2 regions of the Kitasatospora sp. NPDC093806 genome follow, and region 2 is predicted to be linked to the other one. Evidence: riboswitches for the same ligand, from Rfam matches in the RefSeq annotation. Region 2 holds a riboswitch; the other holds the start of a gene.
What was found. Region 2 has a riboswitch for cyclic di-AMP ahead of AB0N76_RS32515 (M23 family metallopeptidase). Riboswitches for the same ligand answer to the same signal wherever they lie in the genome.
Positions count from the first base shown of each region.

Region 1: it holds a riboswitch for cyclic di-AMP, as region 2 does, so the genes downstream of both, AB0N76_RS27490 (LysM peptidoglycan-binding domain-containing M23 family metallopeptidase) here and AB0N76_RS32515 (M23 family metallopeptidase) in region 2, are expected to answer to the same signal.

Region 1 is NZ_JBFBDO010000072.1:20,505-25,184, reverse strand. It holds gene AB0N76_RS27490 (LysM peptidoglycan-binding domain-containing M23 family metallopeptidase) at 395-1,456, opposite strand; cyclic di-AMP (ydaO/yuaA leader) riboswitch at 1,460-1,621, opposite strand; gene AB0N76_RS27485 (MFS transporter) at 1,933-3,423, shown strand; gene purB (adenylosuccinate lyase) at 3,507-4,680, opposite strand, start outside.
Region 2 is NZ_JBFBDO010000106.1:3,139-7,818, forward strand. It holds gene AB0N76_RS32490 (SpoIIE family protein phosphatase) at 1-754, opposite strand, end outside; tRNA gene AB0N76_RS32495 (tRNA-Ile) at 941-1,014, shown strand; gene AB0N76_RS32500 (TetR-like C-terminal domain-containing protein) at 1,112-1,681, opposite strand; gene AB0N76_RS32505 (alpha/beta hydrolase) at 1,798-2,631, opposite strand; gene AB0N76_RS32510 (YiaA/YiaB family inner membrane protein) at 2,752-3,042, opposite strand; cyclic di-AMP (ydaO/yuaA leader) riboswitch at 3,287-3,445, shown strand; gene AB0N76_RS32515 (M23 family metallopeptidase) at 3,458-4,363, shown strand; gene AB0N76_RS32520 (hypothetical protein) at 4,432-4,680, opposite strand, start outside.

The DNA of each region.
Region 1 (4,680 bases), on a different contig from region 2:
CGCCTGCCGTGACTGTGCCGCCCGCCGGACCGGTCGGGCGTTGACTGCCCGACAGCATCGGGGCGCGGTGATCACGCCCGCAACCGACAGGTCGTCAGGCATCAAGCCCAGGAAGTTGACGCTCTGTTCGGTTGGAAACCGGCCACGTTCGAACGGAAACGGCCGCGAAATGCGGACCCCGGGTCCCCCAGACAACGACAAACGGCCGGCCCGGCTCGCGAGAGGAGGTCTCGCGAACCGGGCCGGCCGGACGGGCGTGTCCCGCGCCCGTCGATCCACTGGAGGTGCGGTCACCACCCGGTCGAGCGGTCACCCGACATGACCATCCCGGGAGGTCGTCTTCGCCCCGCACCCAGCGGTGGCAGTTGAGCCGACCGTACGGTCAAACCGCAGGTCAGACCGCGACGCCGTGCGCCCGGAGGTAGGCGATCGGGTCGACGTCCGAGCCGTACTCCGAGCCGGTGCGGATCTCGAAGTGCAGGTGCGGGCCGGTCACGTTGCCGGTCGCACCGGAGAGGCCGATCTGCTGGCCGGCGGTGACGGTCTGACCGACCGACACGCCGATCGAGGACAGGTGCGCGTACTCGGCGTACTTGCCGTCGGCGAGCTTGATCTCGACCTCGTTGCCGTAGGCGCCGCCGTTGCCGGCCTTCACCACGGTGCCGGCGCCGACGGCGCGCAGCGGGGTGCCGGTGGAGGCGACGAAGTCGACACCGGTGTGGTGACCGGAGGCCCACATCGAGCCGGCCACGCCGTAGGCGGTGCCCATCTTGGGGTTGGCCAGCGGGGCGACGAAGCCGGTGGCGGCGGCGACCGGGGTCGGCGCCGGGGTGGCCGGCTTGGCGATCTGGACGGCCTGGACGGCCTGGGCCGACGGCTTGGCGGCCGGGGCGGCGGGCTTCGCGGCGGGCGCGGCCGGCTTGGTGGCCGGGGCGGCCGGCTTCTCGGCCGGAGCGGCGGGGGCGGCCGGAGCGGCGGGCTTCGCCGCGTCCTGCGAGACCTGCGGCTTCTCGGCCGGGGCGGCCGGAGCAGCCGGAGCGGCGGGCGCGGCCGGAGCAGCCGGCTTCGCGGCCTCGGTGCCGAGCGCGAGCTGCTGACCCGGGTAGATCAGGTTCGGGTCGGCGCCGACGACGGCACGGTTGAAGCCGTACAGGGCCTCCCAGCCACCCTCGACGCTCTTCGCGTCGGCGATCTTCGACAGGGTGTCCCCGCCGATGACCTTGTAGCTCTCGACGGCCGGGGCGGCGATCGGGGTCGCGGCCGGGGCGGCGTCGACGCTGGTGGCGCCGGTCCAGGTGCCGGTCTGCTGCGAGTGGCCGGCGGCCGGGCCCTCGTGGGCCTGGGCGGCGGTGAGGGTGGTGACCAGCGGGAGGGCGAACGCGGCGCCGGTGACGGCGGTGGCGATGCCGATGCGGGCGGCGCGGGGCAGGGCGATACGACGAGCCTGTGCGGGCATGGGAAATGTCCTCTCCGACGCCTGCGAGGTGAGCTGTCGGGTTCGGGCTGGAGTTGCCCGGCCGCATGAAGGCGGCTTCACCCCAAGCCGGACCGCGAATTCCGGTCCGGCGACTTACCTGTGGGTCCCCCGCTCCTGCCGTACAGAGTTCGTTGCGTACCACCGGGCAGCGGCAGGACTAGGCGTTCCACCCGGTGGCCACCCGGGCTGACGCCGGGCGGTCGCTGAACTAAAACCCATCCGTTCGGGTGAAGCAATGTCGATCTCCCGAACCAGGGACCAAAGTCCGGAATGCCGTGACGCTCCGCATGAGAGGCATGCACAGTACGTACACAATCCATTCACTGCGCGCACGTGATCCACTCCCCTCCGCTGATTTCCCCACCAGTACGCACACGATCACTCACGGAAAGGCATCCACCGACACACCCCCGGTGAGCCTTGTCACGTAGCCCCCGGGGGCGGACCATCGGGCGGTGGACACCTCCGAGGCCGGCACCCTGCGGTTGGGCACCGCGCAGGGTCGCCGGGTACTTCTGGCGACGGTGCTCGGCTCCAGCATGGCGATGCTCGACGGGACCGTCGTGAACGTCGCGCTGCCCCGGATCGGCACCGATCTGGGCGCCCAACTCGCCGCCCTGCAATGGACGCTCAACGCCTACCTGCTCACCCTGGCCGGCCTGATCCTGCTCGGCGGAGCACTCGGCGACCGGTACGGACGGCGCCGGGTCTTCCTGCTCGGCGTGGTCTGGTTCGCCGTCGCCTCGGCGGCCTGCGCCGCCGCGCCCACCATCGAGGTGCTGATCGCCGCGCGCGCCGTGCAGGGCATCGGCGGGGCGCTGCTGACCCCGGGGTCGCTGGCGATGCTCCAGGCGGTCTTCCACCCCGACGACCGCTCGGCGGCGGTCGGCCTCTGGTCCGGGCTCGGCGGGGTGTCGGCGGCGGTCGGTCCCTTCCTCGGCGGCTGGCTGGTGGACGGGCCCGGCTGGCGCTGGATCTTCCTGCTGAACGTGCCGCTCGCCGCGCTGGTGCTGGCGGTGGCCGCCCGGCACGTCCCGGAGAGCCGCGACGAGTCCTCGACCGGCCGCTTCGACGTGCTCGGCGCGGTGCTGGCCGCGCTCTCGCTCGGTGCGGTCACCTACGCGCTGACCGCCGCCGGGGACGGCCTCTCCCCCGGGGTCTGGCTGACCGGGGCGGCCGGACTCGCGCTCGGCGTCGCCTTCGTCCTGGTCGAGCGCCGCACCGCGGAGCCGATGCTGCCGCTCGGCCTCTTCTCCTCCCGGCTGTTCACCGCGGTGAACCTGGTCACGCTCGCCGTCTACGCGGCGTTCAGCGGCGTCTTCTTCCTGCTCGTCGTCCAGCTGCAGATCGTCTCCGGCTTCTCCCCGCTGGTCTCCGGGCTGGCCCTGGTGCCGATCACCGTCATCATGCTGGCGCTGTCCGCCCGGGCCGGCCGGCTGGGCAAGCGGATCGGGCCGCGGCTGCCGCTCACCGTCGGCCCGCTGCTCTGCGCGGCGGGCGTGCTGCTGATGCTGCGGATCGGGTCCGGCGCCTCGTACTGGACGGACGTGCTGCCCGCCGTCGCGGTGATGGGCAGCGGGATGGTGCTGCTGGTCGCGCCGCTGACCGCGACCGTGCTGGCGGCGGTGGAGGTCCGGCACGCGGGCATCGCCAGCGGCGTCAACAACGCCGCCGCCCGGGCGGCCGGCCTGCTCGCGGTCGCCGCGCTGCCGGCGCTGGCCGGCCTGAGCGGCGACGCCTACCGGGTGCCGGACGCGGTCGACTCCGCCTTCCGGACCGCGATGCTGATCTGCGCCGGGCTGCTGACGGCCGGCGGGCTGACCGCGCTGGCCACCGTCCGGGGCAACGTCCTGGCCCCGGCGGACCACCCGGTGGCCGAGCCGGACACCCGCTACTCCTGCGGCACCAACGCCCCGCCCCTCGACCCGGGCCACCCGGCCGTCTGACCCACCCCGCCCCACGCCCGCCGACGACGACGAGGGCCCCGCCGCCTCCCGGCAGCGGGGCCCTCGTCACGACCGACGATCCGTCAGAGGATGTCGCCCGGGGCGTACTTGGCGGCCTCGGGGTGGGCGGCCGCGACGGCCTCGATCTGCCGGACGACCTCGGCGACCTGGGCACCGGCCGCACCGGTGAAGGAGAGCCGGTCGGCCAGCAGCGCGTCCAGCGCGGCCCGGTCCAGCGGGATCCGCTCGTCGTCGGCGAGCCGGTCCAGCAGCTCGTTCTCCCGGGCGCCGGCCCGCATCGCGAGCGCGGAGGCGACCGCGTGCTCCTTGATGACCTCGTGCCCGGTCTCCCGGCCGACGCCCGCGCGCACCGCGCCCATCAGCACCTTGGTGGTGGCCAGGAACGGCAGGTAGCGGTCCAGCTCGGCCTCGATCACGGCCGGGAAGGCGCCGAACTCGTCGAGGACGGTCAGGAAGGTCTCCAGCAGGCCGTCGAAGGCGAAGAAGGCGTCCGGCAGCGCGACCCGGCGGACCACCGAGCAGGAGACGTCGCCCTCGTTCCACTGGTCGCCGGCCAGCTCGGCGGTCATCGAGGCGTAACCGCGCAGGATGACGGCCAGGCCGTTGACGCGCTCGCAGGAGCGGGTGTTCATCTTGTGCGGCATCGCGGAGGAGCCGACCTGGCCCTCCTTGAAGCCCTCGGTGACCAGCTCGTGGCCGGCCATCAGGCGGATGGTCTTGGCCAGGCTGGACGGCGCGGCGGACAGCTGGACGAGGGCGGTCAACACCTCGAAGTCCAGCGAGCGCGGGTAGACCTGGCCGACGCTGGTGAGCACGTTCTCGAAGCCGAGGTGCGCGGCGACCCGGCGCTCCAGCTCGGCGAGCTTGTCGGTGTCGCCACCCAGCAGGTCGAGCATGTCCTGGGCGGTGCCGACCGGGCCCTTCACCCCGCGCAGCGGGTAGCGGGCGATCAGCTCCTCCAGGCGGTGGAAGGCGACCAGCAGCTCGTCCGCGACGGTCGCGAAGCGCTTGCCCAGGGTGGTGGCCTGCGCGGCCACGTTGTGCGACCGGCCGGCCATGACCAGCTCGGCGTGGTCGGCGGAGAGCCGGCCCAGGCGGACCAGCACGGCCACCACACGGTCGCGCACGTGCTCCAGCGACTGCCGGATCTGCAGCTGCTCGACGTTCTCGGTCAGGTCCCGGGAGGTCATCCCCTTGTGGATCTGCTCGTGGCCGGCGAGGTCGCTGAACTCCTCG
Region 2 (4,680 bases):
CGGGGGCCGAGCCGGCGCCCTCCGGCACGGGCCGGCCGACCAGCCGGTGCGCCTGGGCGTCCCAGAAGGTCTCGCCGGTGACCAGGTCGCGTTCGAAGGCGCCGTGCCCGGCGGCCCGGACGGCGAGCGAGAGCATCGGGTGGGCCAGGCCGTCGGCCGGGTCGGTGCCGTCGGGGCGGTCGGGGCAGACGCCCGGGCGCACGCCGTCCGGCGCGCTCCGGCCGTTCTGTGCGGCGCGTCCGGTCCGGGCGTGGTCCAGCAGGTGGGCGAGCCGGTGCGCGCAGGCGTCGCCGATCGTCTCCAGCACGTCCAGATCACGCGGGGGGACGGTCCCCCGATGGGCGAGCGCCAGGGCCAGGACGCCGATCGGCCGCTCGTCGACGACCATCGGCAGCGTGCTGATGGCGACCATCCCGGTGCCCATCCCGGTGTTCCGGTTCGGGTAGTCGACGCTGGTGCGTTCGGGGCTCAGCAGGTACGGGCGGCGCAGCCGGAGCGCCATCGCGGCGGGGAGGTCGCCGGCCGGATCGACCACGCCGTAGCGTTCGCGGGCCCAGTCGGGCAGGCCGTGCGAGGCGGTCAGCCGGAGCATTCCGGCGGAATCCAGCAGGTAGAGCGCCGAACCTTCGCCGGTGATCCAGCCCGGGCCTTCGGCGAGCACGGTGCCGAGCAGTTCGGCGGCGCTGGAGCAGCCCAGCAATAAGCGGACGCAGCGCATGGCGCTGTGCGCGGTGGGGCTGCTGCGCGGATCCACGGGATTCCCGGCCTCTCCGGCTCCTTATGGGGCAGTTAATTCTTAATACCTTATTTCTTATGCCCGTGAGGAGAGAGTCGGACGGTGTGCCCCGGGGCGTGTGGGCCCCGGGGTGTTCGGGCAGCCCCGCCGGGTCCGGTACCCTTCTCCGTACGACGTGCCGCAGCGCGGTGCGTCCGACGGTGCGGGGCTATAGCTCAGACGGTTAGAGCGCTTCCCTGATAAGGAAGAGGCCACAGGTTCAAGTCCTGTTAGCCCCACCGCACGACGAAGGGCCCGGAGCCTCCCGCTCCGGGCCCTTCGCCGTTCCCGTTCCCGTTCCCGTTCCCGGCCCCGGTCCCGGTCCGCCGCCGGGGCTCAGGGCCGCGGCCAGCCGTGCAGGCCGGCGGTGAGCACGGTGATCATGCGGTCCTGGGTCTCCCCGAGATCCTCGCCGAGCTGGAACGCGCCGCCGATCGAGAGCGCGGCGAAGCCGTGGGCCAGCGAGCGGAAGGTCCGGGCCGCGTGGATCGCCTCGGAGCCCTCCAGCCCGTACTCGCGGAGCACCGCGACGATCACCCCGACCAGCCGGGCCGCCGCCGCGGCCAGGTCGTCGTCCGGCTGCGGGGCCTGCGGCAGCGCGCCGTACCGGTGCGGGTGCTCGGTGGCGTACGCGTGGTACGCCCGCAGGACGGCGGCGACGGCGTCGTCCCCGCCGCGGCCGAGTGCGGCCTCGGCGAGCCGGTCGGCCAGCTCCTCGGTCACCCGGACGGCGACCAGCCGGCGCAGTTCGGCCAGTCCGCCGCTGACGTGCTTGTACAGCGAGGGGGTGGCGACGCCGGCCCGGGCGGCCACGGCGGCCAGGGTGAGGGCCTCCGGGCCCTGCTCGTCGATGAGGGCGAGGGCGTGGCCGACGACCTGCTCGGGGGTCAGTCCGACTCGGGGCATCGCGGTTCTCCTGGAGGGGGTGGAAGGGATGGGGGCGCGGGCCGGGCCCGGGGTTCGGGCCTGGCGTTCGGGCATGGCGTTCGGGCCCGGGGTCGGGCCCGGGTTCAGGCCCGGGTTCAGGCCCGCTCGGCCTCGGCGAGGAAGGACAGCAGGGCGTCCGCGGTGGCCTGCGGGCGGTCGGCCATCGGGTAGTGCCCGGCGCCCTCGATCATCACCTTGCGCGCCCCCAGCGCGGCGGCCTGCCGGTCGGCGACCAGCTCCGGCTTCGCGAAGTCGGGGTCCTTCTCGCCCATCACGACCAGCGCCGGGCAGCGCACGGCGGCGGTCCAGCCGGCCGGCGAGGAGTCCCCGCGGACGTAGCCGCGGGTGGCGGTCTTCCGGCCCGGGGTGCGCAGCGCGGCGACCAGCCCGGCCACGTACTCCTCGTGGTCGGCCGGCTTGGTGGTCGGGTAGGCGGCCTTCCGCTGGTAGAGGCCCCAGAAGGCGGGGGAGTGCACCAGCAGCCGGCCCATCGCGCCGACCACCACGCGCTGCAGCGCGGTCGGCGGCACGTTCTCGACGAAGGCGTCCAGCAGGACGATCCCGGCGACCCGCGCGGGGGCGTCCCCGGCGGCCTTGACCACGCTGGCGCCGGTGTACGAGTTGCCGGCCAGCACGGCCCGCTCGATGCCCAGGTGGTCGAGCAGGGCGAGGACGTCGCGGGCGATCGCGGCGGGCGTGTAGTCGTCCCAGACGATCGAGGACTCGCCGAAGCCGCGCAGGTCCATGGTGATCACCCGGCGGCCGGCGGCGGTGAGCAGCGGGCGCAGGTGCCGGTACGCGGCCCGGCTGTCGAGCATCCCGGGGAGCAGGACGACCGGGGCGCCGGCGCCGTGCTCGGTGTCGTCGAAGGCGATCCGGCCGCCGGGGAGGTCGAGGTAGCGGGTGACGGGGGCGGTGGTGCCGTTCATGGGGGCCTCCTCGGTCCGGACGTCGGCGACGTGCCGATAGCCATAAAGCTAAGGCTAATAGCCTTAGCCGTCAAGCTATCGCCTATGCCGATTCGGATCGGCCCGGGGTCGCTCCCGTCCTCAGACCCCCTCCACCTTGAACGGGTCGTGCTCGCTCAGCAGCTTGTCCAGCCGGGCCTGGTCGACCCTGGTCACCAGGTCGGTGGACTCCTGTCGGTCCCGGACCACCTTGGCCAGCGTGAACGTGGAGGTGACGGTGTACAGCAGGCCGATCCCCAGGAAGGCCCGGGTCCAGGGCTCCACCGGGAGGAAGGCGATCCCGATCGCGAGGGTGGAGGCGGCGAGGGCGAAGGACAGGACGGCCTGGACGTAGTACGCGGCCGTGGTGCGTGACTGCATCGGTGCGCTCATGGCGCCAGGATGGGCCGCGCGCTCCCGGCCTCGCATGAGTAGGAGTACTCAGTTGGGGGGCCGTTCGTTGACGTCCTCTCACGTTCGGTAGTGTCAGTTGTCATCAAACCTCACAAATCGCCCATCGAGTGCCGTACTGCCCGATCCTCATCCGTCGTCAACGACGAACGGCTTGGAATCGGGGGCCACTCGGATTAACGTTTGATAACGCAGCGCGGTCCGCAACGCCGTACCCAGACGGCACCGTGCGCCGTCGCCTAATCCCGCCGGCCGGCCTCCGGGCAGGCCAGGGAGCCGGGGAACCACGTTCCTTGGGGTGAATCGGCCGGGCCCAGGCCCAGCCGTAGGAGACCTTCCTGCTCCGAACCCGTCAGCTAACCCGGTAGGCGCGAAGGAAGGAAAGGAGCGCGCCTCCGTGGCGTCGACGCACACCCCGGCACACCCGTCCGGCTCCTCTGCCGGCACCCAGCTGCTCGACCACCCCGGTCCGTCCGCCGGGCCCGGCCCTTTCGGCGGCCCCGGGCCCTTCGCCGGCCCCGGCCCGTTCACCGGCCCCGCCGACGAGAGCGCCCCGCCGGCCGCCGACGCCAACCGGCACCGGATGCCCCGTCAGACCCGCGGCACCGCTCCGCTGCTCGGCGTCACCGCCGTCGCCGCCACCCTGGGCGCCACCGGCTTCGCCTCCGCCACCCCGGCCGCCGCGCCCGCCGTCGAGGCGCCCGACGAGACCCCGGTCGCGCTCGCCGCCGACCCCGGCCTCGCCCTCGCCGCCCGGATCCAGCAGCAGGCCGACAGCCAGCGCACCGCCGCCGAGGAGGACGCCCGCGTCCAGGCCGCCCAGGAGGCCGAGGCCAAGCGCGCCGTCCAGCTCGCCCAGCAGGAGCAGGCCAAGCGCGCCGCCGAGGCCGCCGAGAAGGCCAAGCTCGCCGCGATCACCCTGCCGGTGAAGGACTACAACCTCTCCGCGCACTACGGCCAGAGCGCCCGCTACTGGGCCCACCTGCACACCGGCCTGGACTTCGCCGCCGACACCGGCACCGCCGTCTACGCGGTCGGCCAGGGCACCATCACCTCGGCCGGCTGGGCCGGCGCCTACGGCTACCGGATCGTCGAGACGCTGCCCGACGGCACCGAGATCTGGTACTGCCACCTCTCCTCGATCATCAAGGGCTCCGGCAAGGTCGTCCCCGGCCAGCAGATCGGCAAGGTCGGCGCCACCGGCAACGTCACCGGCCCGCACCTGCACGTCGAGGTCCGGCCCGGCGGCGGCGCGCCCGTCGACCCGGAGACCTGGTTCGAGCAGCGCGGCGTCACCCCCTGACCCCGCCCCCCCGGCACCGCGCGGGGCCCCGGCCGTCGATCCGGCCGGGGCCCCGCGTCGTTCCCGGACTACTCCGCGCGCGGGCGGTCCTCGTCGTCCGCGTCCGCCGCGTCCTCCGTGTCCGCCGCCCAGGCCTCGTCCTCCGCGTCCGGCTGCCAGTCCTCGTCCGCCGCGTCCGGCTCCCAGGTCTCGTCCGCGGCGGGCTCCAGACCCGCCAGGTAGGCGTCGATCTCCGCCTGCCCCGGCTCCGGCGCCAGCTCCGGGAACTCCTCCACCAGCAGCCGCGGCAGCCCCGGCACCGTCCACTCGCCCGACAG